Regions from separate parts of the Sphingomonas sp. DC5200-1 genome, predicted to be linked through region 2. Evidence: predicted binding sites of a transcription regulator. Region 2 holds the regulator's gene; each other region holds the start of a gene.
What was found. Region 2 encodes LexA, which represses DNA repair genes until DNA is damaged. Its sites were predicted from a motif close to GTTCCNCNCTTGTTCT; they were not measured.
Positions count from the first base shown of each region.

Region 1 (7,714 bases), on a different contig from region 2:
ACGCGACGGCGCCATCCGCTTGCCCCGGACCGGCCGGCGAGCGACGGCATCGCTCGTGAGCGCGAGCTGCTGGCACCGCTGCGCGAATGGGCGAATCGGCTGATCGATACGACCGACCTCAGCGCCAACATGCTTGCGCAAAAGGTGCGGTCGACCTTCGCTGTGTCGGGCAGCGACGCCCCGGTGCTGTCGATCCAGTCGTTCGGTTTCGCCCGCGGCATTCCGCGCAATGCCGATCTGGTGTTCGACATGCGCTTCCTGCGCAATCCGCACTGGGACCCCGTGCTGCGACCGGGCACCGGTCTGGACGCCGACGTTTCCGCTTATGTTGCGGCAGACCCCGCCTATCCCGCGGCGATGGAGCAGATCGGCAGTCTGCTCGAACTGCTGATTCCGCGCTATCGCGCTGAGGGGAAAGCCTATGTCAGCGTCGCGATCGGCTGCACCGGCGGGCGGCATCGCTCGGTCCATGTCGCGGAACATCTCGCTCGACGGTTGCGCGACGCGGGTTTTTCGCCCACCATTACGCATCGCGACCTGGGGGCCGCACCGCAGGACTCGCTCGAGGGGCCGCCGGCCAGCAAATGAGTAACGTAACCGATATGATTGGCCTGGTTCTGGTGACGCACGGACGGCTCGCCGAAGAGTTCGTGACCGCCATGGTACATGTCGTGGGGCCGCAAGAGCGGATCGCCACCATCTCAATCGGTCCCGACGACGACATGGAAGAGCGCCGCGCGGACATCGCCGCGGCGATCGCGGCGGTCGATATGGGGCGCGGCGTGATCGTGCTGACTGACCTGTTCGGCGGAACGCCCTCCAACCTCGCCATCTCGCTGATGACGCGCGGGCATGTCGAGGTGATTGCGGGGATGAATCTGCCGATGCTGATCCGGCTGGGGTCGGCGCGCAAGTCGATGAAGGTGGTCGAGGCGGTCGCCGCGGCGCGCGAGGCGGGACGCAAATATATCTCGGTCGCATCCGAGGTGCTGGGCGAGGCGGCGGCATGAGCGCCGGGCTCGAGCGCACCGTCCTGATCACCAACAAGCGCGGCCTGCACGCGCGGGCGAGCGCCAAGTTCGTGACCCTCGCCTCCAGCCAGCCGGTCGAGGTGCAGGTGCGCAAGGACGACGGCGCCGTGACCGGCACGTCGATCATGGGGCTGATGATGCTGGGCGCCGCCAAGGGCGATTCGATCACGATCAGCGCAGCGGGCGACGGGGCCGAGGCGGCGGTGAGCGCCTTGTGCGAGCTGGTCGAGGCGAAGTTCGGCGAAGACTGAGCGGGGCGGCCGCCGGAGTTCGGGTGGCGTTCCGTCTAGGGCAGCGCCGCGGCCAACAGCCGCGTCGTCGGACGCGGCTGTTCGCCGCGCCGGCCGGGCGTGTCGCTTTTGCCTTGCGTCAGCCTCCGGCTGGCGCGAAGGCCCGACACGCCATGCCCCGAGAGATTACCGCCTTTTCCAACCCGCTGGTCAAATATGCCCGCGAACTGCGCGACAAGAAACATCGTCGCGGCGCGCGGCAGTTCATGGCCGAGGGCCTGCGCATCCTGACCGAAGCGCGCGAGACAGGCCGCCTGCCCCGCATCCTGTTCTACGCGGCAGCCAATGCCGACCATCCGCTGGTCCATGCCCTGTCGATCGATGTCGAGATGGCAGGCGGCGAATCGATTCAGACGACGCCCGACATCCTGTCCAAACTGTCGGGCAAGGATAACCCGCAGGCCGTCGTCGGGGTGTTCGACGAGTTCGATCGCACGCTGGCCGATCTCGACCGCAACAGTGCCGGCATCTGGCTGGTCGCCGAGCGGCTGCGCGATCCGGGCAATCTCGGCACCATCCTGCGCACCGCCGATGCGGTGGGCGCCGGCGGGCTGATCCTGATCGGCGAGTGCGTCGATCCTTTCTCGGTCGAGGCCGTCCGCGCGAGCATGGGGGCGCTGTTCACCGTGCCCGTGGTTCGGAGCGGTTGGGAGGAGTTCCTCGGCTGGCTGCGGCAGGGACCGGGACAGCTGGTGGGACTGAGCCTTGACACCACCCACGACTATCGCGGGGCGAATTATGCCGCGCCGACGTTCCTGCTGACGGGCAATGAGGCGCAGGGGATGCCGGCGGACTATGCCGCGGCGTGCGACCTGCTGGTCAAGATCCCGATGCTGGGCAAGGCGGACAGCCTGAACGCCGCGGTCGCGACGGCGGTGATGGCCTATGAGGTGCTGGCTCAGCAGAGCCGGTGATTGCCCGTTTTTTTCAGCAATATGAACACTTTGTCCGAAACGATCGGGGCTGATCGTTTCGGTTTCTGTACCCATGCTGCCCGCAGACAGGCCGCAGGGTAGAGCAAGCCATCTATCCGCCGATCATGCCACTGATGCGCACCGCGCCGCCGTCGTTGAAGACGCGGCCGGATACCATGCCACTGATCCTGGCGCGGGCGCCCTCTTCGACATAGACGTCGCCCGCAACCATGCCGCTGATGCGGACGTCGCAGCCGGGACGGATGACGACATCGCCAGCGACCATGCCGGCGATGCGGCCGTCCTGATCCATCACGATATCGCCGGGGTGCATACCCTTCATCGCGGGGTCCTCATTCGGCTGCGTCGGGAAGGCGCAGCACGTCATCGCCGTAGCGCGCCAAGGCCTCGACCGGTTCCGCAACGCCGATCTCGCGTGCCCCGGGTTCGATGTTGAGGTCGCGGAATTTCCGCGCGGACACCAGAGCACGGCTCTCAAAGCTCGACACGAAGCTGTTGTAATTGTTCACCGCGGTGGTGAGGCCGCTGCCGACCTTGCGCAGATCCTCGCCGGCCTTGGCGAGACGGTCGTACAGCTCCTTGCCCAGCGCGCCGATCGCACGGGCTTCGCTGGCGAGCTTTTCCTGACGCCACACTGCCGCGACGGTGCGGGCGATGGCGATGAGGTTGGTGGGGGTGGCGAGCAGGACCTTCTTGTCGAAGGCATAGTCCCACAGCCCCGCGTCATGCTCCAGCGCGGCGGAAAGGAAGTGTTCGCCGGGGACGAACATCACGACATATTCCGGCGTATCGTCGAACTGCGACCAATAGGCCTTGGCGCTGAGGCCATTGATATGCGCGCGCATCGAGGCGGCATGGGCGGTGAGGCCGATATGGCGCTCGTTCTCGTCGACCGCGCCGAATGCGTCCTGATAGGCGTTGAGCGACACCTTGGCGTCGATGATGAGCGACTTGCCGCCGGGGACGCGGACGATCGCGTCGGGGCGTAGGCGCCCGCCCTCCCCGTCCGCGACGCTGACCTCCATCGCGAAATCGGTATGCTCGGCGAGGCCGCAGGTTTCGAGGACGTTGCGCAGCTGCTGTTCGCCCCAGCGACCGCGGGCCTTGGGCGCGTTGCGGAGTGCGTTGACGAGCTTGGCGGCTTCGCCAGAGACGCGTTCCTGGCCGAGACGCATCTGCTCGATCTGGCCCTTTAGGTCGCCGAAGGCGTCGCGACGCTCGGCCTCGACCTTGGCGACGCCCTCTTCATAGCGCGCTAGGCGGTCGTTGACCGGCTGGAGCAGCGACTTGAGGTTGCTGCCGGCGAGTTCTTCGGATTGGCGGAAACGAGCCTCGGCGCGATCGAGGAACGCCTTTTGCGCGTCGGTCAGCGCCTTGTTGGCGAGATCGTTGAACTGCGTCGCCATCAGCTCCTTCGCCTCGCGCATGTCGGCAAGGCGGGCTTCGAACGCTTCGCCCTGCGCCTGCATCGCGGCGAGATCGGCGCGTGCGGCATCGCGATCGGCGCGGATCGTCGCCAGTTCGCGGCGGAGCAGGTCGGCAGCGGCGAGACTCTGATCGATCTGGGCGCGGAGATCGATAAGCCGGATCTCCGCGGCCTCGACCTGCGCGCCCGCAGCGGCGAGATCGGCACGCGCCGCGTCGCGATCGCTGCGAACGGCGAGCAATTCGGTGCGCAGCGCTTCGGCGGTGGCGATCCGGTCGTCCACCTGCGCGCGCAGGCCGGCGAGTTCGCGCATCGCGTCGTTGCGTTCGCGCTCCACCGCGTCGCGCGTCCGGGCGACGAGCTCAGCGTCGGCGACCTTGCTCTGCGCGACCGCCAGATCGGCGGCGAGTCGGCCGCTGCGACGGGCCGCCAGCAGCCAACCGATCAGCAGGCCGGCGGCAAGCGCGAGAATGGCAACGACAAGCAACTGGTCCACGAACGTCCCTTCGAAAGGTCACAAAAGTCACGCCGAAGAGGGTGTTTTTCCGTGACGATCCCTTGGCCTATGCCGGGAACATAGATCGAACGAAGCGTGTAGGACAGCCCCTTTTTCAATCCGACCGGCTGATAGGTTGGACACGCGCGAGCGGGCGGCTACGATAGCGCTCACAAGAGGCAGGGGAGAATGTCGTGGGCAGTGGTTGGCTGGGTGTCATGGGCGCCGCGGTGCTGGCGACGGGCGCGGTGCCCGCCGCGGCACAGGTCAGCGCCGCCGGGGATCCCTTTGCAAGCGACCCGACCGGGATCGTCGCCGATCCCTGCCCTTCCCATCCCAAGGTTGGCTGGACCGAGCAGCAGCTGCACACTCTGACCCGCGATTTCGGACAGCTATGCCGCTATCGCGCCGCCAATGCCGCGCTGACGGAACGGCCGCGGGTCGTGTTCGCCGGGGATTCGATCACGGACAATTGGATCAATTTCGATCCCGCTTTTTTCACCAACGGCGTGATTGATCGCGGGATCGGCGGGCAAACGTCGCCGCAGCTGCTCGTGCGGTTCCGGCAGGACGTCATCGACCTGCATCCGCAGGCCGTCCACATCATGATCGGCACCAATGACATTGCCGGCAACACCGGTGCGGCGACGATCGAGACGGTGGAAGGGCATATCGCGAGCATGGCGGAGCTGGCGCGCGCGCATAGCATCCGGGTGATCCTCGCCTCCGTGCCCCCGGCGGGCGCCTTCCCCTGGGCGAAAGACAAGCAGCCGGTGCCGCAGATCGCGGCGCTGAATGCGTGGATCCGGGAATATGCCCAGCGCGAGGGGTTCACCTATGTCGATTACCATCCCGTGTTGGACGACGGGCAAGGCGCGATGAAGCCGGGGCTGGCGAGCGACGGCGTGCATCCGACGGCGGCGGGCTATGCGGCGATGCGGCCGGTGGCCGAGGCGGCGATCCGCCGAGCGCTGGGTGAACGGAGAGCGGGCCGATGAAGCGTTTCGCCCTGATTGCCGCGCTGCTGGCGGGCAGCGCGCCGGCCTATGCACAGCGGCTGGCGACCGTCGAGCGCCATGGGGCGCTGGTGTCGGTGGAGCCCTACGGGCCGGGGATCGTACGCGTGACGATCGCGACGGATCGGGGCCAAGCGGAAGGCCTGCCGGGCTATGGCATTTCCGGCAAAAGCGATGCCGCGGGCTGGAGCCGACAGCGGGGGAGTGACGGCGGCGACGTCTTCGCCTCGAGCGACCTGCGCGTGACCGTGGCGGCGCAACCCTGGCCCAAGCCGCCGAGCCAGATGGAGCGCTACTTCGCCCCGTCCCTCCCGCCCGTGTCGATCCGCTTCGACCGTGCCGACGGCACGCCGCTGACCGCGATGACTGGGTGGGAGATGGCGCCGCATGACGTGACGGGCGAGCATACGTTCCGCGTCGGCGCGACCTTCGCCGACACGCCCGACACGCATTATTACGGCCTGGGCCAATATCAGGACGGCGTGCTCGACCTGCGCGGGCGGACGATCGATTGCCGCCACGATTACGATCGCCCCGCCGGCGAAGCGGTGTGCGTGCCGTTCATGGTGACGGACAAAGGCTATGCGATCCTGTGGGACAATCCGTCGGCGACGATCGTCTCGCCCGGCCTGCACAGCCAGACGCATCTGCAATCCAACGTCGGCGAGCGCGTGTCGTTCTTCGTCATCGCCGGGCGGACCAGCGACGATCTGTATGCGGGCTATGCCAGGTTGACCGGCGCGACGCCGCTGCCGCCCAAATCGGCCTTCGGCCTGATCCAGAGCAAGGCGCGCTACGAGACGCAGGCGGAGCTGACCGCGGTGGCGGACGGATACTGGCAGCGCCGCTATCCGCTCGACATCATCGTGCTCGACTGGTTCTACTGGACCCGGATGGGGCAGATGGACATCGACCGGACGGCGTTTCCCGATCCGGTCGCCATGAACGCCCATCTGAAGTCGCAGGGCGTCCGCAGCATCGTCAGCATCTGGCCGCGCTTCGAGAAGGAGAGCCGCTGGTTCGACACGCTCGCCGCCAAGGGCTGGCTGCTAAAGGACAAGGACGGCAAGCCGGTCGACGGGCTCCCGATCCGGTCGGATCGCGCGGGCGCGCTGATCGACAGCACCAATCCGGACGCGCGGGCCTGGTATTGGGGCAAGATCCGCGACGATATCTTCAGCGCCGGCTTCGACTTCGCCTGGCTGGACGAGACCGAACCCGATCTGGTGCCGGACGGCTTCTACTATGCGATCGGCACGGGCGATCGCTATCACAACGTCTTTCCGCTAATCCATACGCTGAGCGTTGCGGAGGGCTCGGCGCGCGACCGGCCGGATATGCGCAACCTGATCCTGTGCCGGGCGGCGTATCTGGGGACGCAGGCGAACGGCTGTCTGTTCTGGTCGTCGGACGTGCGATCGACGTGGGAGGCGTTGCGGCGGCAGGTGCCGGCGGGGCTCGGCATGACGGCAAGCGGGATCGCCTATTGGTCGAGCGATACGGGCGGGTGGCAATGGCCCAACGGCCCGGCGGCGCAGCGCCCCGTGCTCCTCGATCCGGCGGGCGCGACCGCCATGGCGCCGTCGTATCGCGACTATCCCGAGCTGTTCGTGCGCTGGTTCCAGTATAATGTGTTTACGCCGACGCTGCGCATCCATGGTCAGCGGCCGGCGACGGCGATCTGGGATTACGGCACGGCAGCCGAACCGGTGCTCGCCGCCTCGCTGCGGCTGCGCTACGAGCTGCTGCCCTACATCTATGCGCTGGGACGCCAGACCAGCGTGACCGGCGCACCGTTCATGAGGGCGCTGTTCATGGACTTCCCCAATGATGCGACCGCCAAGACGCTGGGCGACGAATATATGTTCGGCCCCGCCCTCTTGGTCGCGCCCGTCACCGAACAGGGGGTGACCAGCCGTCGCGTCTATCTGCCCGCCGGGACGGACTGGTACGATCTGTGGACGGACAAGCGCCACACCGGCGGCCAGTGGATCGACGCGGCGGCGCCGATCGACCGCATCCCGGTGTTCGTGCGCGCCGGATCGATCCTGCCGATCGGGGAGCAGGTGCAAAGCACCGCCCGCGAGCAGGGGCTGGCCAAGGTGCGCGTCTATCCGGGGCGGGACGCGCGCTTCACGCTGTACGACGACGACGGGACGACCAATGCGTGGCGCACGGGGGGCGGACGCAGCGCGACATTGGTGTGGGACGATGCCCGCGGCCGGCTGTCGGTGGAGGGGCGGCTGCCCACCGGGCAGGCGCTGGATCCGCTGGTCATGGTGATCGGGCGGTAGCGGCGCTGCGTCCTTGACGGCGGCGGCGGCGAGGCCAATGATAGCGATAACGAAAGTTGGAGAGGCTATTATGGCACCGCCGTCGCGACGCGATATTTTGGGAGGCGCCGCGCTCGCCGTCGCCGGCATGGCGGCGCCGGCCGCATGGGCCGCGCACCCCGCCGACAGTCTGGAGGCGATCGCCGCACGCAAGGGGCTGCGCTTCGGATCGGCGATCCCGTGGCAG
Region 1 covers NZ_JAFCVW010000001.1:188,097-195,810, reverse strand. The annotation lists gene rapZ (RNase adapter RapZ) at 1-588, shown strand, start outside; gene ACP7A3_RS00945 (PTS sugar transporter subunit IIA) at 603-1,010, shown strand; gene ACP7A3_RS00940 (HPr family phosphocarrier protein) at 1,007-1,282, shown strand; gene ACP7A3_RS00935 (TrmH family RNA methyltransferase) at 1,435-2,235, shown strand; gene ACP7A3_RS00930 (hypothetical protein) at 2,348-2,578, opposite strand; gene rmuC (DNA recombination protein RmuC) at 2,589-4,178, opposite strand; gene ACP7A3_RS00920 (SGNH/GDSL hydrolase family protein) at 4,397-5,176, shown strand; gene ACP7A3_RS00915 (TIM-barrel domain-containing protein) at 5,173-7,488, shown strand; gene ACP7A3_RS00910 (endo-1,4-beta-xylanase) at 7,559-7,714, shown strand, end outside.
Region 1: a site for LexA is predicted at 4,254-4,269, ahead of rmuC (DNA recombination protein RmuC). Genes of this name have one in related genera too.

Region 2 (7,714 bases):
ATCGTCGCCATCCCGCTGACGACGTTCGTCGTCATGCCGCTGGAGGCGGGGGCGTTGGTGCTGGACACGGTCGGGCTGGGCGGGCCCGTGTGGTGGTTGACCGATGGGGCGCTGCGCGGGCTGCTGTGGCTGGCGCATGTCGTGGCGGATGCGCCGGGCGCGTCTCTGGTGGTGTCGTCGATGCCGCTGGGGGCGTTTCTGTCGATGGTCGCCGGTGGGCTGTGGCTGGCGCTGTGGAGTACGCGGATGCGCTGGATCGGCGTGCTGCCGGTCGTCGCCGGTGCCGCCTGGGCGGCGTCGACCCCGCCACCCGATCTGCTGGTGACGGGGGACGGGCGGCATATGGCGATCCGGCTGGGTGGCCGGCTGGCGCTGCTGCGCGACCGCGCCGGGGACTATACGCGGGCGATGCTCGCCGAAAATGGCGGGACCGATGGCGAGCCGTGGCTGCTCGACGATCTGCCGGAGGCCCGGTGCAGCCGCGATGCGTGCGTGGCGGTCCTGCGGGACGGGGGAGGGCAGTCGTTCCGCGTCCTGGCAACCCGCAGCGGCTACCAACTGGCATGGCGGGATGTGGTCGCGGCCTGCGGGAGGGCGGACGTCGTGGTGAGCGACCGGCGGCTGCCGCGGGCGTGCCGGCCGCGCTGGCTGCGGCTAGACGCGCCCGTGCTGCGGCGTACCGGCGGGGTCATGCTGACCCTGGCGAGCGGGCGTGTGCGGACCGTGACGCAGCCAGGGGATCGGCATCCATGGTTGGTGGGAGCCAAGGTCGCCCCGCCTCGGCCGGACGATATCCCGACGGCCATGCCTCCGCGATGACCTCAGCTCGAGCGCTGGTCTCGGTCTGAGCCTTTGCGACGGGGCGCTGCTTCCCGTAGCGGCACGAGTTCGGGTCAATCCGTCATTGCTTCGCTGCGCTCGCAATGATGCCCGTGTCTAAACATCCGATATTTAAGGACTTTCAAGCACGCAATCAGCGGGAAGCCGGAATGCCCTGCCCTCGACGGGAGGCAGAAGGCGCCGTTTGGAAAGTCACAAAAGTCTCACGAACGATCGTGTTTTGCGGCGCGCCACCACGCCGGAATCCCGTCAGTCGTAGCGGCGCAGGATACCCGACAATTTGCCCTGCACGCGGACGTGCGAGGGAACGTAGCGCTGCGGCTCATAGGCGCGGTTGGCGGGATCGAGGCGGATCATCGCGCCTTCGCGACGGAAATATTTGAGTGTCGCCTCGCTATCCTCGATCAACGCAACGACGATCTCGCCATCGCGGGCGATGTCGGTACGGCGGATCAGCGCATAGTCGCCATCTAGAATACCAGCCTCGACCATCGAGTCGCCGGAAACCTCCAGCGCATAATGTTCGCCGGTGCCGAGCAACGCCGCGGGGACGGCGAGCATCGAACTGCCTTCGAACGCCTCGATCGGCACGCCGGCGGCGATCCGGCCGTGCAGCGGGATTTCGACGACGTCGTTCGCCGGCGAGGGGGCGGGACGCACATTGCCCGCGGCCGGCGCGCTCGGCGGCGCAGCGGGAGCGGGCGTTTCAGGCGCCTTGCGTTCGGAGCGTTCCGGCATGCGCAGCACTTCCAGCGCGCGCGCACGGTTGGGAAGGCGGCGGATGAAGTTGCGTTCCTCCAGCGCGCTGATCAGGCGGTGGACGCCGGACTTGGACTTGAGGTCGAGCGCGTCCTTCATCTCCTCGAACGACGGTGAGATGCCCGTCTCCTCGAGCCGGTCGTTGATGAAGCATACAAGCTCGTGCTGCTTGCGCGTGAGCATAAGCGGTCCTTCCCCGTCAGAACAGACGCGGAACTTCTAGGGAACAATTCGTGGGGCGTCAAGCGATGACGAGGATTTCCGCCGAGTCGCCCACGCGCGCGACGGGGGCACCGACCGGCCGCACGATCAGGCAATGCGAGCGCGCCAGCGTCAGCAGCATCGAACTGTCCTGAATGGTCGAGGCATAGGCGCGGCCGTCGCGCAGCTCTGCGCGCAGATAATCGGTGCGCGGGCCGTTGGCGGGCAGGTCTTCCCCCAGGATCGCCATCGTGCTGCGCGGCAGCGGGTTCGCAGCGCCGGACAGGTGCGCGATCAACGGTTTGACGAAGAGCAGGGCGGTGACGAAGGCCGATACCGGGTTGCCCGGCAGGCCCAGCACCTGCATCGCGCCGCGCCGTCCCGCCATCATCGGCTTGCCCGGCCGCAGCGCGATCCGCCAGAAATCGATGACGCCGCCCGCTGCCTCCAGCGCCGGGCGCACGAGGTCGTGGTCGCCCACGGACGCGCCGCCGGTGGTGACGAGCAGGTCGGCGTCGACGCGCGCGAACGCATCGCGCAGGCGATCGAGATCATCGGGCAGGATGCCGAGGTCGATCAGCTCGATCGGCAGGTCGGCGAGCATCGCCGTCAGCATCGCGCGATTCGATTCGGGCAGCGCGCTCGGGTCGCCGCCGGTGCCCGGATCGACCAGCTCGTCGCCCGTGGCGCAGATAGCGACGCGCACCCGGCGGTGGACGGCGATCAAGCCGATACCCCCGGTCGCGGCGACGGCGATGCGCGCGGGCGTCAGCCGCTCGCCTCGCGCGATCAGGCGATCGTCGGCGTGAAAGTCGAGGCCGCGGCGGCGGGTGTTGCGGCCGAGCGTCGCCGGACCTTCGCCGGTCAGGTGGATCGCGGTGCCGTCCGCGTCGATCTCTTCCTGCACCATCACCGTGTCGGCGCCGTCGGGCATGGCCGCGCCGGTGAAGATGCGCGCGGTTTCGCCAGGACCGACGGTGCCGGTAAAGGGGCGACCGGCGGCGCTTTCGCCGATCAGCGTCCACGGTCCGGGCAAATCGGCGAAGCGGATCGCATAGCCGTCCATCGCCGAGAGGTCGGTGGCGGGCTGGGTGCGGCGGGCGGCGATGTCGTCCGCCGCCCAGCGGCCCGCGGCGGCGGCCAGCGGCACGGTTTCGGTCCCGACCGGCGGGGCGTGCGCGAACAGCCGCGCCTGGGCTTCGTCGATCGGGAGCAGCGCCATGGCGTCAGGCGCGCCAGTCGCCCGACGCGCCGCCGGCCTTTTCGAGCAGGCGGATGTCCGAGATCGTCATCGCGCGGTCCATCGCCTTCGCCATGTCGTAGATGGTGAGCAGTGCGACCGACACGGCGGTCAGTGCCTCCATCTCGACGCCGGTCTTGCCGTCGGTGGCGGTCAGCGCGGTGGCGGTGATGCCGGCATCGTCGAGCGTCAGATCGAGCGTGACGCGGGTCAGCGGCAGGGGGTGGCAGAGCGGGATGAGGTCCGCGGTCTTCTTCGCCGCCATGATCCCGGCGACGCGGGCAACGGCGAGCACGTCGCCCTTCTTCGCGGCGCCGTCGCGGATCGCGGCCAGGGCGTCGGGGGCGATGGCGATGCGGCCGGTGGCGACCGCGCGACGCTGCGTCACGGCTTTATCGCCGACATCGACCATATGCGCGGCGCCGTCGGCGTCGAGATGGGTCAGGCGGCTCACCCGACCAAGGCCCGCGTCGCGGCCTCGACGTCGTCGGCACGCATCAGCGCCTCGCCGATCAGGAAGCAGCGCACGCCATGCGCCGCCATCGCATCGAGATCGGCGCGGGTTTCGAGGCCGCTTTCCGCAACGAAGGTGTAGCCCTTTGGCGCCCTGCCGACCAACTCGTAGGTGCGGGCGAAGTCGACGGAGAAGTCGTGCAGATTGCGGTTGTTGACGCCGATCAGCCGCGACTTGAGGCGGAGCGCGCGGTCCAGTTCGGATTCGTCATGTACCTCGACTAGCACGTCCATGCCGCAATCGAGCGCCGAGGCCTCGATCTCCGCCATCTGATTGTCGTCCAGTGCGGCAACGATGATGAGGATGGCGTCGGCGCCGATCGAGCGGCTTTCGGTTGCCTGCCAGGGATCGACCATGAAATCCTTGCGGATCACGGGCAGGTCGCAGGCGGCGCGCGCGGCGATCAGATAGTCGTCGCTGCCCTGGAACCATTGTTCGTCGGTGAGCACCGACAGGCAGGCCGCGCCACCCGCCTGATAGGCGCGCGCATGGGCGGGCGGATCGAAATCGGCACGGATCAGCCCCTTGGACGGGCTGGCCTTCTTGATTTCGGCAATGAGCGCATGGCCGGATTTGGCGTCGAGCGCGGCGCGGAAGCCGCGCGGCTTCGTTACCGCGGCGATGCGCGCGTCGAGATCGGCGAGGCTGATCGTCGCCTTGCGCGCGGCAACCTCTGCGCGCTTGGTTTCGATAATGCGGGACAAAATGGTCATCGGTAGGCGATCCAGCGGTCGAGGAGCGCGGCGGCGCGGCCGGCGTCGAGCGCTTCGGCGGCGGCCTGTGCGCCCGCAGTGAGATTGGGTGCGTGGTCGGCGACGACAAGCGCCGCCGCCGCATTGAGCAGCACGGCGTCGCGATACGCGCCCGCCTCTCCATCGAGCAGGCGGCGCAGTGCGGCGGCATTATAGGCCGGATCGCCGCCGCGGATGGCGGCGAGCGGGTGGCGGGGCAGGCCGGCGTCTTCCGGCGTGATGCGCGATGGCAGCGCCGCGCTGCCGACGTTCACCGCGAGGCTGGGACCGGCGGTGGACAGTTCGTCTAGGCCCTCTTCGCCCGAAATCACCGCGGCGCGCGCGGTGCCCAGCTGTTCCAGCGCCTCGGCATAGAGGCCGGCGTAATCGGGGCGGGCGATGCCGATCAGCTGGTGCGACACGCGCGCCGGATTGGCGAGCGGCCCCATCAGGTTGAAGATCGTACGCTTGCCGATGCGGCGGCGGATCGGCGTGATCCGCGCCATCGCCGGATGATGGTTGGCGGCGAAGAGGAAGGCGATGCCGATATCGGCGAGGCTTGCCTCCGCGGCCGCCCCGGCGATCTCCATGTCGAGGCCGAGCGCCTCCAGCGTATCGGCGGCGCCGGCCTTGGACGAGGCGGCGCGGTTGCCGTGCTTGGCGACCGGTACGCCGCAGGCCGCGACGACCAGCGCGACGGCGGTCGAGACGTTGAGCGTATGATGCCCGTCGCCGCCCGTGCCGCACACGTCGATCGCGCCATCGGGGGCGGCGATCGGGATCAGCCGGGCACGCAGCGCGCGCGCGGCCTCGGCGATTTCGATGCTGGTTTCGCCGCGATCGGACAGCGCCAGCAGGAAGTCGCCGATCGCCTCTGCCGAGACGCGCGCGTCGAGGATATCGGCAAACGCCTGCGCCGCGCTTTCGCGCGACAGCGGCGACGATGGATCGGGAAGCAGGACGACGCTGGTCACGGGCGCTCGCGCACCGGAATGCCGGCGATCGTCAGGAAGTTGGCGAGCATGGCATGGCCGTGTTCGGTCGCAATGCTTTCCGGGTGGAACTGCACGCCGTGGATCGGCAGGCGTTCGTGGCGAAATCCCATGACGATGCCGTCCTGGGTGCGCGCGTTGACGACCAGGGGCGAGGCCACATCGTTGACGATCAGGCTGTGATAGCGCGTCGCCATGAACGGCGAGGGCAGCCCTTCGAACAGGCCGGTGCCGTCATGGTCTACGGGCGAGGTCTTGCCGTGCATCAGCCCGCCGCGTTCGACCTTGCCACCGAAATGCTGGCCGATCGCCTGATGGCCCAGGCACACGCCGAGCAGCGGACGCCCGGCATCCGCGGCCGCGGCGACGAGATCGAGGCTGACGCCCGCCTCGGTCGGGGTGCAGGGACCGGGCGAGATGAGGAAGGCGCTGGCGCCCGATGACAGCGCCTGCCCCGCCGAAATGGCGTCGTTGCGCACCACCTCGACCTCGCTGCCCAGCTCCATGAGGTAGTGGACGAGGTTCCAGGTGAAGCTGTCGTAATTGTCGACGACGAGGATCATGGCGCCGCCATAGCCGAAGAGCGCGGGCGTGCAACCTGTCGCACCCTCTTGCGTCGCGGCAATCCTGTAGCAATGTCGGTTCGGTTAGACCCGAAAAACCATGCCACGCCGGCGGGAGCCATGGCGGCGGCTGCACGTTGAACGACCTGAAGGAGTGCCCGTCATGATCCGCCCGTTGCTGCTCGCCGCCCTCATCGCCCTGCCGGCGGTCGCCTCCGCGCAGACCACCCCCGCCACCGGGACGGACGGAACGGCGGAAGCGGGATCGCCGCCGCAGCGGGTGCGCAGCGTGACGCTGGGCGTAGGACAGAAGTGCCCGCAGAGCACCTCGACCGAGATCGTCGTCTGCTCGACGCTCGACCAGCCCTATCGCATCCCGAAGCAGTTCCGCGACAGCGGGCCGATCCCCGCGCAGAACCAGGCATGGTCGAACAAGGTGGCGGTGCAGGACCAGATCGGTCGCGCCGCGGCCGGGTTGCCGGATACGTGCTCGCCCGTCGGCACCGGCGGGCAGAGCGGCTGTGCGCTGATGCAGAACCGCCAGTGGGCGGCGGAACGGCGTGCGCAGCGCGATGCGCAGGCGCAGATTCCCTGAGGCTGGGACTAGGTTCCTAGGACCGATCGACATTCAATCACGCCAAGATACGAAGAGGTGACGATAAGACGGTTCGCGCGGAGGCGCGGAGGACGCAGAGGTGTCGCGTTTGCCGCGCGAGCGGCCTGTCTGTCTCGGTCGAAGTCAAGGCGAAGCGCTGCCACCCGCGTGACATCTCTGCGTCCTCCGCGCCTCCGCGCGAACAAAAACTCTTTTTCTTCGGGTCTCTCCGCTCGTCCCGCTCGTCGAAAATCCATCACGACGGCGAATGTCGATCGGCCCTAGTTTAGGTCGTCACCCCAGCGGAGGCTGGGGTCTCTTGCGGCTTTCGGCGCGCTGTAAGCGGGAGATCCCGGCCTTCGCTGGGATGACGGATTTGGCTGAGGTTTCGTCGGAGCGCGGTGCCTAGGGCCTACTGCCCGAACTGCCCATCCGCCGCGCGCGCTACGGCGTCGCGGGCGGCCGCGAGGATCGCACCAGCCTTCGCTTCGCACTCGCGCTGTTCGTACGCCGGCACGCTGTCGGCGACGATGCCGGCACCGGCCTGCGCGTGGATGGTGCCGTCCTTCACGATCGCGGTGCGGAGGACGATGCACGAATCCATCGATCCGTCCGGCGAGAAATAGCCGACGCCGCCGGCATAGGCGCCGCGCCGTTCGGGTTCGAGTTCGGCGATGACCTGGCAGGCGCGCACCTTCGGGGCGCCACTGACCGTGCCGGCGGGAAAGCCGGCGAACAGGGCGTCGATCGCGTCGGCGGCGGGGGACAGGTCGCCCACCACGTTCGAGACGATGTGCATGACGTGGCTGTACAGTTCGATGCCGTAGCTCGAGGTGACGCGCACCGTGCCCGGCGCCGCCGCCCGGCCGACGTCGTTGCGGCCGAGATCGAGCAGCATCAGATGCTCGGCACGTTCCTTCGGATCGGCGAGCAGGCTTTCGCGATTGGCTTCGTCCTCCGCCGCGGTCTTGCCGCGCGGGCGGGTGCCGGCGATCGGACGGATCGTCACCTGGCCATCGCGCACCCGGACGAGGATTTCGGGGCTCGACCCGATCAGCGCGAAGCCGGGCAGATCGAGGTGATAGAGGAAGGGCGAGGGGTTGATGCGGCGCAGGCTGCGGTACAGTTCGAACGGCGGCAGCGCGAAGGGCGCGGAGAAGCGCTGCGCCAGCACCACCTGAAAGATGTCGCCCGCGGAAATATAGTCCTGCGCGCGGGTGACCATCGTCGCATAGTCCTGCGGCGCGATGGCGGGCGTATAGGCGGGCTCTTCGGGGTC
Region 2 covers NZ_JAFCVW010000005.1:404,125-411,838, forward strand. The annotation lists gene ACP7A3_RS13675 (ComEC/Rec2 family competence protein) at 1-819, shown strand, start outside; gene lexA (transcriptional repressor LexA) at 1,090-1,782, opposite strand; gene ACP7A3_RS13685 (molybdopterin molybdotransferase MoeA) at 1,841-3,022, opposite strand; gene moaC (cyclic pyranopterin monophosphate synthase MoaC) at 3,027-3,494, opposite strand; gene trpC (indole-3-glycerol phosphate synthase TrpC) at 3,491-4,267, opposite strand; gene trpD (anthranilate phosphoribosyltransferase) at 4,264-5,259, opposite strand; gene ACP7A3_RS13705 (anthranilate synthase component II) at 5,256-5,840, opposite strand; gene ACP7A3_RS13710 (hypothetical protein) at 6,004-6,435, shown strand; gene trpE (anthranilate synthase component I) at 6,848-7,714, opposite strand, start outside.

Region 3 (7,714 bases), on a different contig from region 2:
CTGGGGCCGGCGCGCGCGCCGCTCGACCTCATCATGATGGACCCGCCCTACGGCACCGGTGCAGGCTTGGTAGCCTTGGATAAATTGGCGCGGCTGGGCTGGACGAACGCCGCGACCTGGGTCAGCATAGAGACCGCACGCGACGAGGCGGTCGAGGTCGCCGGGTTCGCCATCGACACCAGCCGCGTGCATGGGAAGGCCCGTGTGACACTCTTGCGGGCCGCCTGATCGCAACAGGAGGGAGCCATGGCGACGCAGTTCATTCCCCACCATTACGATGCCCCGCGGCGGTCGGGGCCGCAGGCGGTGGTCGGATGGGTGCATCATCCCTTGCCCAAGGGCATCGAGCTGGAGGTGCAGACGACGCCGTCCGCACAGGCGCTCGACAATCAGCAGATCGCGACGACGCGGCTGGTGCTGAGCCGCAACCAAGCGTTGCTGCTCGCCAGCTTCCTGCTCAACGCGACCGGCTATTCCGAGGCCGATGTCCCGAAACGCAGCGTGTCGCGCTGGCCGCGCTGGTTCAGTCGGCGGTCCTGACCCGCGGCAACAGTGCGAGGCCGGCGAGGCTCACGAGGCCCGCCGCGACCAGATACAGCCCGATCCACCACAGCCCGCGCGCAGCGAGCGCCTGCGCCGCGATCGGCGCGAGTGCCCCGCCCAAGATACCGCCGACGTTGAACGTCATCGACACGCCGGTGTAGCGCACGCCCGCCGGAAACAGCGTCGGCAGCCAGCCGCCGAGCGGACCATAGGCAAAGCCCATGACGAACAAGGCGAAGGCCAGCCACGCGAACACCACGACCAGCGATCCGGCGCCCAGCATCGGCCCCATCAGTGCGCCGGCGACGATGCAGCCCAGAAAGCCGATTACCAGCATCCGCTCCGCCCCCGTCCGGTCTGCCAGAACGCTCGCGACGATCACGCCTGCGGCGAGAAACAGGATCGCGACCAGCTCGACGCCGAGCAGCGCCGTCTTGTCATAGCCCAGCGTCGTCGTGCCGTAGCTCAGCGTAAAGGCGGTCGCGAGGTAGAAGAGCGCGAAGCACGCCACCACCCCGCCGGTGCCGGCCAGCAGCGCGCGGCCATGACCGGCAAACAGCGTCGCGAGCGGCACCTTGGGCAGCGCCTCCGCCTTGGCCGCTTCGACGAAGGCGGGCGTCTCGGTCAGCTTCAGTCGGATCCACAGGCCGAGCGCGACCAGCACCGCGCTCACCAGGAACGGCAGGCGCCACCCCCAGGCGCGGAACTGATCGTCGCTCAGCACCAGCCCCAGCAGCAGGAACAATCCGTTCGCCAGGATGAAGCCGACCGGCGCCCCCAGCGGGGGGAACATGCCCCACGTGTTGCGCCGATGCGGCGGTGCGTTCTCGACTGCGAGCAGCGCCGCGCCGCCCCATTCGCCGCCCAGCCCCAGCCCCTGGCCCAATCGCATCAGGCACAATAGCAGCGGCGCCCAGATGCCGAATTGTCGATAGGTCGGCAGGAAGGCGATCGCGACGGTCGACCCGCCCATGAGCAACAGGCTGGCGACGAGGGTCGACTTGCGCCCGATCCGGTCGCCGAAATGCCCGAACACCGCCGCACCGATCGGCCGCGCGAAGAAGGCCACGGCGAAGCTCGCGAAGCTCATCATCTGCCGCGCCGATGCACTTTCCCCCGGAAAGAACAGCGCCGGAAACACCAGCGCCGCGGCGGTGGCGTAAATGTAGAAATCGTAGAATTCCACCGCCGTACCGACGAGGCTCGCGGTCAGGATCCGGCGCGGCGAGGCTGGCGTGACGGCGGCGTCCGGGACTTCGGCGGCAGGGGTTTGGCTCATGCCGCCTTTCTAACCCCCAAATAAAGGCATCTGGCAACAAAGTTGCCATCCCTTCGCAACATTCCGCCGCTACCGCGATGCCACCGCGGCTCCCCTCCCCCTGTGGGTCGCGATGTATCGGTCGCCTTTCTGTCGACTGGTGCTCCCTGAACTACGGGGCGGCCGCACCGGTGGCTGCCCCGATTTTTCCGGGCTTGCCGCGCTCGCAGCTTGCCGAGCCAAGCGCCGTTCCCTACCTGTTCGCCGGTGACCGACACCGCCTCCCCCGCCGCCCTGCAGGATCCGCCGTATCTCAAGGGGTTGAACCCGCCGCAGCGCGACGCAGTGCTCACCACCGAAGGCCCGGTGCTGATGCTGGCCGGCGCCGGTACGGGCAAGACCGCGGCGCTGACCGCGCGGCTCGCGCATCTGCTGTGGACGCGCAAGGCGTGGCCGTCGGAGATCCTCGCCGTCACCTTCACCAACAAGGCCGCGCGCGAGATGCGCGAGCGCGTCGGCAGAATGGTCGGCGACGCGGTGGAGGGCATGCCGTGGCTCGGCACCTTCCACGCGATCGGCGCCAAGATGCTCCGCCGCCACGCCGAGCTGGTCGGGTTGCAGTCGAACTTCACCATCCTCGACACCGACGATCAGCTGCGGTTGCTCAAGCAACTGATCGTTGCCGCGGACATCGACGAAAAGCGCTTCCCCGCGCGCAGCCTTGCCGGCCTGATCGACGATTGGAAAAACAGGGGCCTCATCCCCGCCGATATCGATGCCGGCGAAAGCGAACGCTACGCCAACGGGCGCGGCGGCGAGCTGTACGCGCAATATCAGGCACGGCTGCGCAGCGTGAATGCCTGCGACTTCGGCGACCTGCTGCTCCACATGCTCACCATCCTGAGGACGCATACCGATGTGCTGCGCACCTATCAGGAGCGCTTCAAATACATCATGGTGGACGAATATCAGGACACCAACATCGTCCAGTATCTCTGGCTGCGGCTGCTCGCGCAGACGCGCAAGAACATCGCCTGCGTCGGCGACGACGATCAGTCCATCTATTCGTGGCGCGGCGCGCAGGTCGAAAATATCCTGAAGTTCGAGAAGGATTTTCCCGGCGCCAAGGTGATCCGCCTCGAACAGAATTACCGGTCGACGCCGCACATCCTCGGCGCCGCATCGGGCGTGATCGCGCATAATGGCGGGCGGCTCGGCAAAACGCTGTGGACCGAACTCGATGTGGGCGAGAAGGTCCGCGTACTGGGGGTGTGGGACGGCCCCGAAGAAGCGCGCCGAGTCAGCGACGAGATCGAGGCCGCGCAGCGGAACGGCACCCCGCTCGACCATATCGCGATCCTCGTCCGCGCGCAGCATCAGACGCGCGAGTTCGAAGACCGCTTCATCTCGATCGGCATGCCGTACCGCATCGTCGGCGGCTATCGCTTCTACGAACGCGCCGAAATCCGCGACGCGCTCGCCTATCTGCGCATCGTCAACCAGCCGTCGGACGATCTGGCCTTCGAACGCATCGTCAACGTCCCCAAGCGCGGCCTTGGCGACAAGGCGATCGCCAAGATCCACCAGCTCGCCCGCGCCGAGGGCGTGCCGCTCACCATCGCCGCGGCGCGCATCCTCGACACCGACGAACTGACCCCGCAGGCGCGCCGCGCGCTCGGCAATTTCGTCGGCGACATCGCGCGCTGGCGCGACCGGGCACGCGACCTACCGCATGCCGAACTGGCGCGGCAGATGCTCGACGAATCGGGCTATACCGCGATGTGGCAGGCCGAAAAGTCGGTCGAGGCGTCCGGGCGGCTCGAAAACCTGTCCGAACTCGTTCGCGCGATGGAGGAATATGAATCGCTCGGCGCGTTCCTCGAACACGTCAGCCTCGTCATGGACAAGGAGGGCGCGGTACAGGCGCCCGAGGTGACAATCATGACGATCCACGCCGCCAAGGGTCTCGAATTCGACACCGTCTTCCTGGTCGGTTGGGAAGAAGGCCTGTTCCCCTCGCAACGCGCGATCGACGAAGGCGGCACGCGCAGCCTGGAGGAGGAGCGCCGCCTCGCCTATGTCGCGATCACGCGTGCGAGGCGCCGCGCGACGATCCTGCACGCCGCCAACCGCCGCATTTACGGCCAGTGGACGTCCAGGATCCCGAGCCGCTTCGTCGGCGAATTGCCGTCCGAACATACCGACAGCGACACGACCATGTCGGGCGGCGAAAGCCTGTGGCGCGCCAATTGGAGCGAGCGCGCCGATCCCTTCGCCAATGTCGCACGCGGCACCGGCCGCGGTCCGGGCTGGCAGCGCGCGGCGGGGTCTGGCTCCGGCTTCACCACCCAGCCGACGCGGATCGTCGAGAGCCGGGCGAGCGCGGTCAGCATCGGCAACAAGGGGCGCAGCGACCTCAGCGTCGGCATGCGCGTGTTCCACCAAAAATTCGGCTATGGTGCGATCGCCGAGATCGAAGGCAACAAGCTGGAGATCGACTTCGAAGCCGCCGGCCGCAAGCGGGTGATGGACAGCTTCGTCACGATCGGGTGATCAGGGCGCCCCCGCCCGAGTATTACCCTCCTGGTCATTGCGAGCGCAGCGACGGACTGAGGCGACGGACTGAGGCGGCCGATCCCACCTTGGCGTCGTCCGGCAACCGCGCCACCGCGACACGCCCCCCATCATCCGTTCAGGAACCGGCAGGGTAGGTTCCGCGTATGGCCGTTACGGTTCCGAATCAACGGACTAAGAAGCTCAGGACGATCGCCATGCTCAAGTCGCTGTCCCTCGCCGCTGCCGCGGCCGCTGCGCTCGCCGCCGCCACTCCGGTCGTCGCCCAGTCGGCGCAGGACGAGGCGCGCTTCACCGCCGCGCAGCAGCGGTTCGACGCCGAACTCGCCCGCTATCGCGCCGAGGTGGATCGCTATCGCGCGTCGCGCGGCGGCTACACCGGCACCGGCGGCTATCGCGAAGCACCGGCCGCAAACTATTACAACAACAATAGCTACCCCGGCGATCGCGACGAAAACGGCTACGATCCGTCGCGCTATTATCGCAGCGGCGACAATTATCGCGAACGCGTGTTGAGCGCGGACGAGCGTGTCTATGCTGGCAATGACGGCCGTTATTATTGCAAGCGCAGCGACGGCACGACCGGGCTCGTCATCGGCGGCGCCGCGGGCGGCATTCTGGGCAATGTGATCGATGGCGGCCGCAGCCGCATCGTCGGCACCTTGCTCGGCGGTGCGGCAGGTGCGCTCGCCGGTAAGGCGATCGACCAGAACCAGTCGCAGGTCCGCTGCCGCTGAGGTCTACGGGGCGCGTCGGCGACGGTGCGCCCCCGCCCCTCTCGCTCCGTCACCCCGGACTCGTCCCGGGGTCCACCGGGCCGCCAGGGGACAGCAAGAGGCTGTGGCCTCCCCCCTCGCCGCAGAGTGGTCCCTGGAACAAGTCCGGAGTGACGGGGGAGTTTGCGGCAGCCTTGAGCGTGCCGAACCTTACCCCAGCTCCACCGCCATCAGCGTCACGCCGACATATTTCTCCGCCTCGGGCTCGAACAGCGCACTCGGGCGGAAGGTGTTCGCGGTCAGCGTCGGATCACCCAGGCCATCGAGCTTGAACGTACCCAGTTTCTCCTCACGTGGCGGCTTGCCGTCGCGCTCGACCGTGGTCGCATCGACGTAGATCTCGCCATGGCGCGTGTAGAGGATGTGGGGGGCGATCGTGACCGCACCCTTGTTGTAGGTGGCGGTGACGGTCATCTGGCGGACGATGGCTTCGAACATCGTCGGCACCGGTCCGGTCGGCGCAGAGGGCTGATTCATCCTCGCATCCATAATCGCTGATGCTGCATCGCAGCAAGACGCTTTACGCGCCCGTCATAGCGCAGTCAGCGATTCTGCGCGAGCAATCTGTCGAAGACGTCGATTTCCAACGGCTTCTTGAACTGGCAGCCGGCGAGATAATCGTCGGACCACATCACGTCGGCCGCGATCGTGCCCGCTTCGGGCAAGGTCAGCCAGATCGTGCTGCCCTTGGCCAGCGCGGAATAGGTTTGCAGGCGAACGCCGTGGATCGAGAGATCGACCACCTTGCACAAGGTGCGAGCGGCCTTGCCGATATGCGCATCCAACGAAACCGGCGCACGCGGAGAGCGGCGCCGGCCATTGGGTTCTGCAGGTTCGAACTCGGCGGCAAACATCGATCAAGAGTATCGCGTCGATGGTTAACGCCGAGTCAACGATCCGGTCAGTTCTTGCGGAGCGTGAGACCGCCACCGAAGCGCTTGTTGAAGCGCGCGACCTGGCCGCCCGCGTCGAGGAGCTGACCACGACCACCGGTCCAGGCGGGGTGCGCCAGCGGATCGATGTCGAGCTGCATCGTGTCGCCTTCCTTGCCCCAAGTCGAGCGGGTTTCGAACACGGTGCCGTCCGTCATCTGGACCTTGATCATGTGGTAGTCGGGGTGGGTATCTTTCTTCACGTCACACGCTCCGTATGCGGCTGGTTCCGACCAGCCTGAAAGGGAAGCGGCGCCCGTAACGGAGCGCCGCCGAAAAGTCAAAAGTCAGCGAAAGTCACACGCGTTACGCCTTGGGCGGATCGGCGATCATCGCAGTAAAGTTAGCCTCTGCAACGACTTGCCCGTCGACCTTCGCAACACCTGCGAACTTGCAGACGCTCGAGCGCTTCTGGACGAATTCCACCTCCAGGCGCAGCAGCACGCCGGGTTCGACGGGCTTCCTGAACTTCGCGCCTTCGATCGCCATGAAATAGACGAGCTTGCCCGATCCGGCGAGGCCTAGGCTTTCGACCGCGAGCACGCCCGCAGCCTGTGCCAGCGCCTCGACGATCAGCACGCCCGGCATGATCGGACGACCGGGGAAATGCCCCTGGAAGAAGCCTTCGTTGATCGTCACCGCCTTGATCGCCGCGATCGACCGGTCGAGGACGATCTCCTCGACCCGGTCGACCAGCAGCATCGGGTAGCGATGCGGCAGCGCCGCCATGACCCGCCCGATATCGAGCGGCCCCATGGTCTGTGCGTCTTCGCTCACCGACGCGGGCCCTTAGCGGCCCTGCGGGGTGCCGGCGGCCGGCGCAGCGGCCGGAGCCGGAGCGCCCGCCTGCTGACGGCGCTGGGCGTTCGCGTAGACGATCTGACGATACTGCTGCAGCAGCTCGACGGTCTGCTGCTGCGGCTGCCAGTTGGCCGGCGGCGTGATCGAGACGGTCGGCGTCGTGCGATCGATCTCGGCGATGATGTCGCGCGTGATGTCGGTCGCCGGCGGCGCGTACTGGATCGCGTTCGGCGACAGCACTAGGTTGATCTTCTTGGCCGTCACGACCGCACGCAGCGCCGGGTCATACTTGGCGACGATCTGTTCCAGCGCATAGGCCTGCGCCTTGATCGCGGGGTTCTGCGCGGCTTCGATGCCGGGCTGCGCGGCAGCCTGGGCGTCGCGCACCTGCTTGGCGATCGTCGGGTTCGATTCGGCCGCGGCGGCTTCCGCCTGGCTGATCTGGCCGTCCTTGTTGGCGTCGAGGATGCCACGCAGCTTCGTGTTCAGCGCGTTCTGCGCCGCAGCGGCCTGATCCAGCTGCGCCTTGTAGGTCGTGCCGATCTGCGTGTTGGCGGTTTCGAACGCCTTCGCGCTGAAGATCGCCGCGTCGGGCTGCGCCGTGGCAATGCCAGCGGTCTGCGCCGAGGCGCCGCCGGCGAGCAGGGCGACCGAAGCCGAGGCGATCGCCACGGCGCACGTCTTGGTAATCGTCTTCATTAGAACTGCGTCCCTACGTTGAAGGTAATGAGCTTGGGATCGTCGCCCTTCTGGGTGACGAGCGCCTTGGCGAGGTCGATACGCAGCGGGCCGAACGGCGACGTCCAGTTGACGCCGATGCCGATGCTGAC
Region 3 covers NZ_JAFCVW010000001.1:598,578-606,291, forward strand. The annotation lists gene rsmD (16S rRNA (guanine(966)-N(2))-methyltransferase RsmD) at 1-228, shown strand, start outside; gene ACP7A3_RS02780 (hypothetical protein) at 247-540, shown strand; gene ACP7A3_RS02785 (MFS transporter) at 524-1,822, opposite strand; gene ACP7A3_RS02790 (ATP-dependent helicase) at 2,069-4,354, shown strand; gene ACP7A3_RS02795 (glycine zipper 2TM domain-containing protein) at 4,573-5,112, shown strand; gene ACP7A3_RS02800 (hypothetical protein) at 5,302-5,628, opposite strand; gene ACP7A3_RS02805 (PilZ domain-containing protein) at 5,694-6,005, opposite strand; gene rpmE (50S ribosomal protein L31) at 6,053-6,286, opposite strand; gene fabZ (3-hydroxyacyl-ACP dehydratase FabZ) at 6,390-6,839, opposite strand; gene ACP7A3_RS02820 (OmpH family outer membrane protein) at 6,873-7,583, opposite strand; gene bamA (outer membrane protein assembly factor BamA) at 7,583-7,714, opposite strand, start outside.
Region 3: a site for LexA is predicted at 2,050-2,065, ahead of ACP7A3_RS02790 (ATP-dependent helicase). Genes of this name have one in related genera too.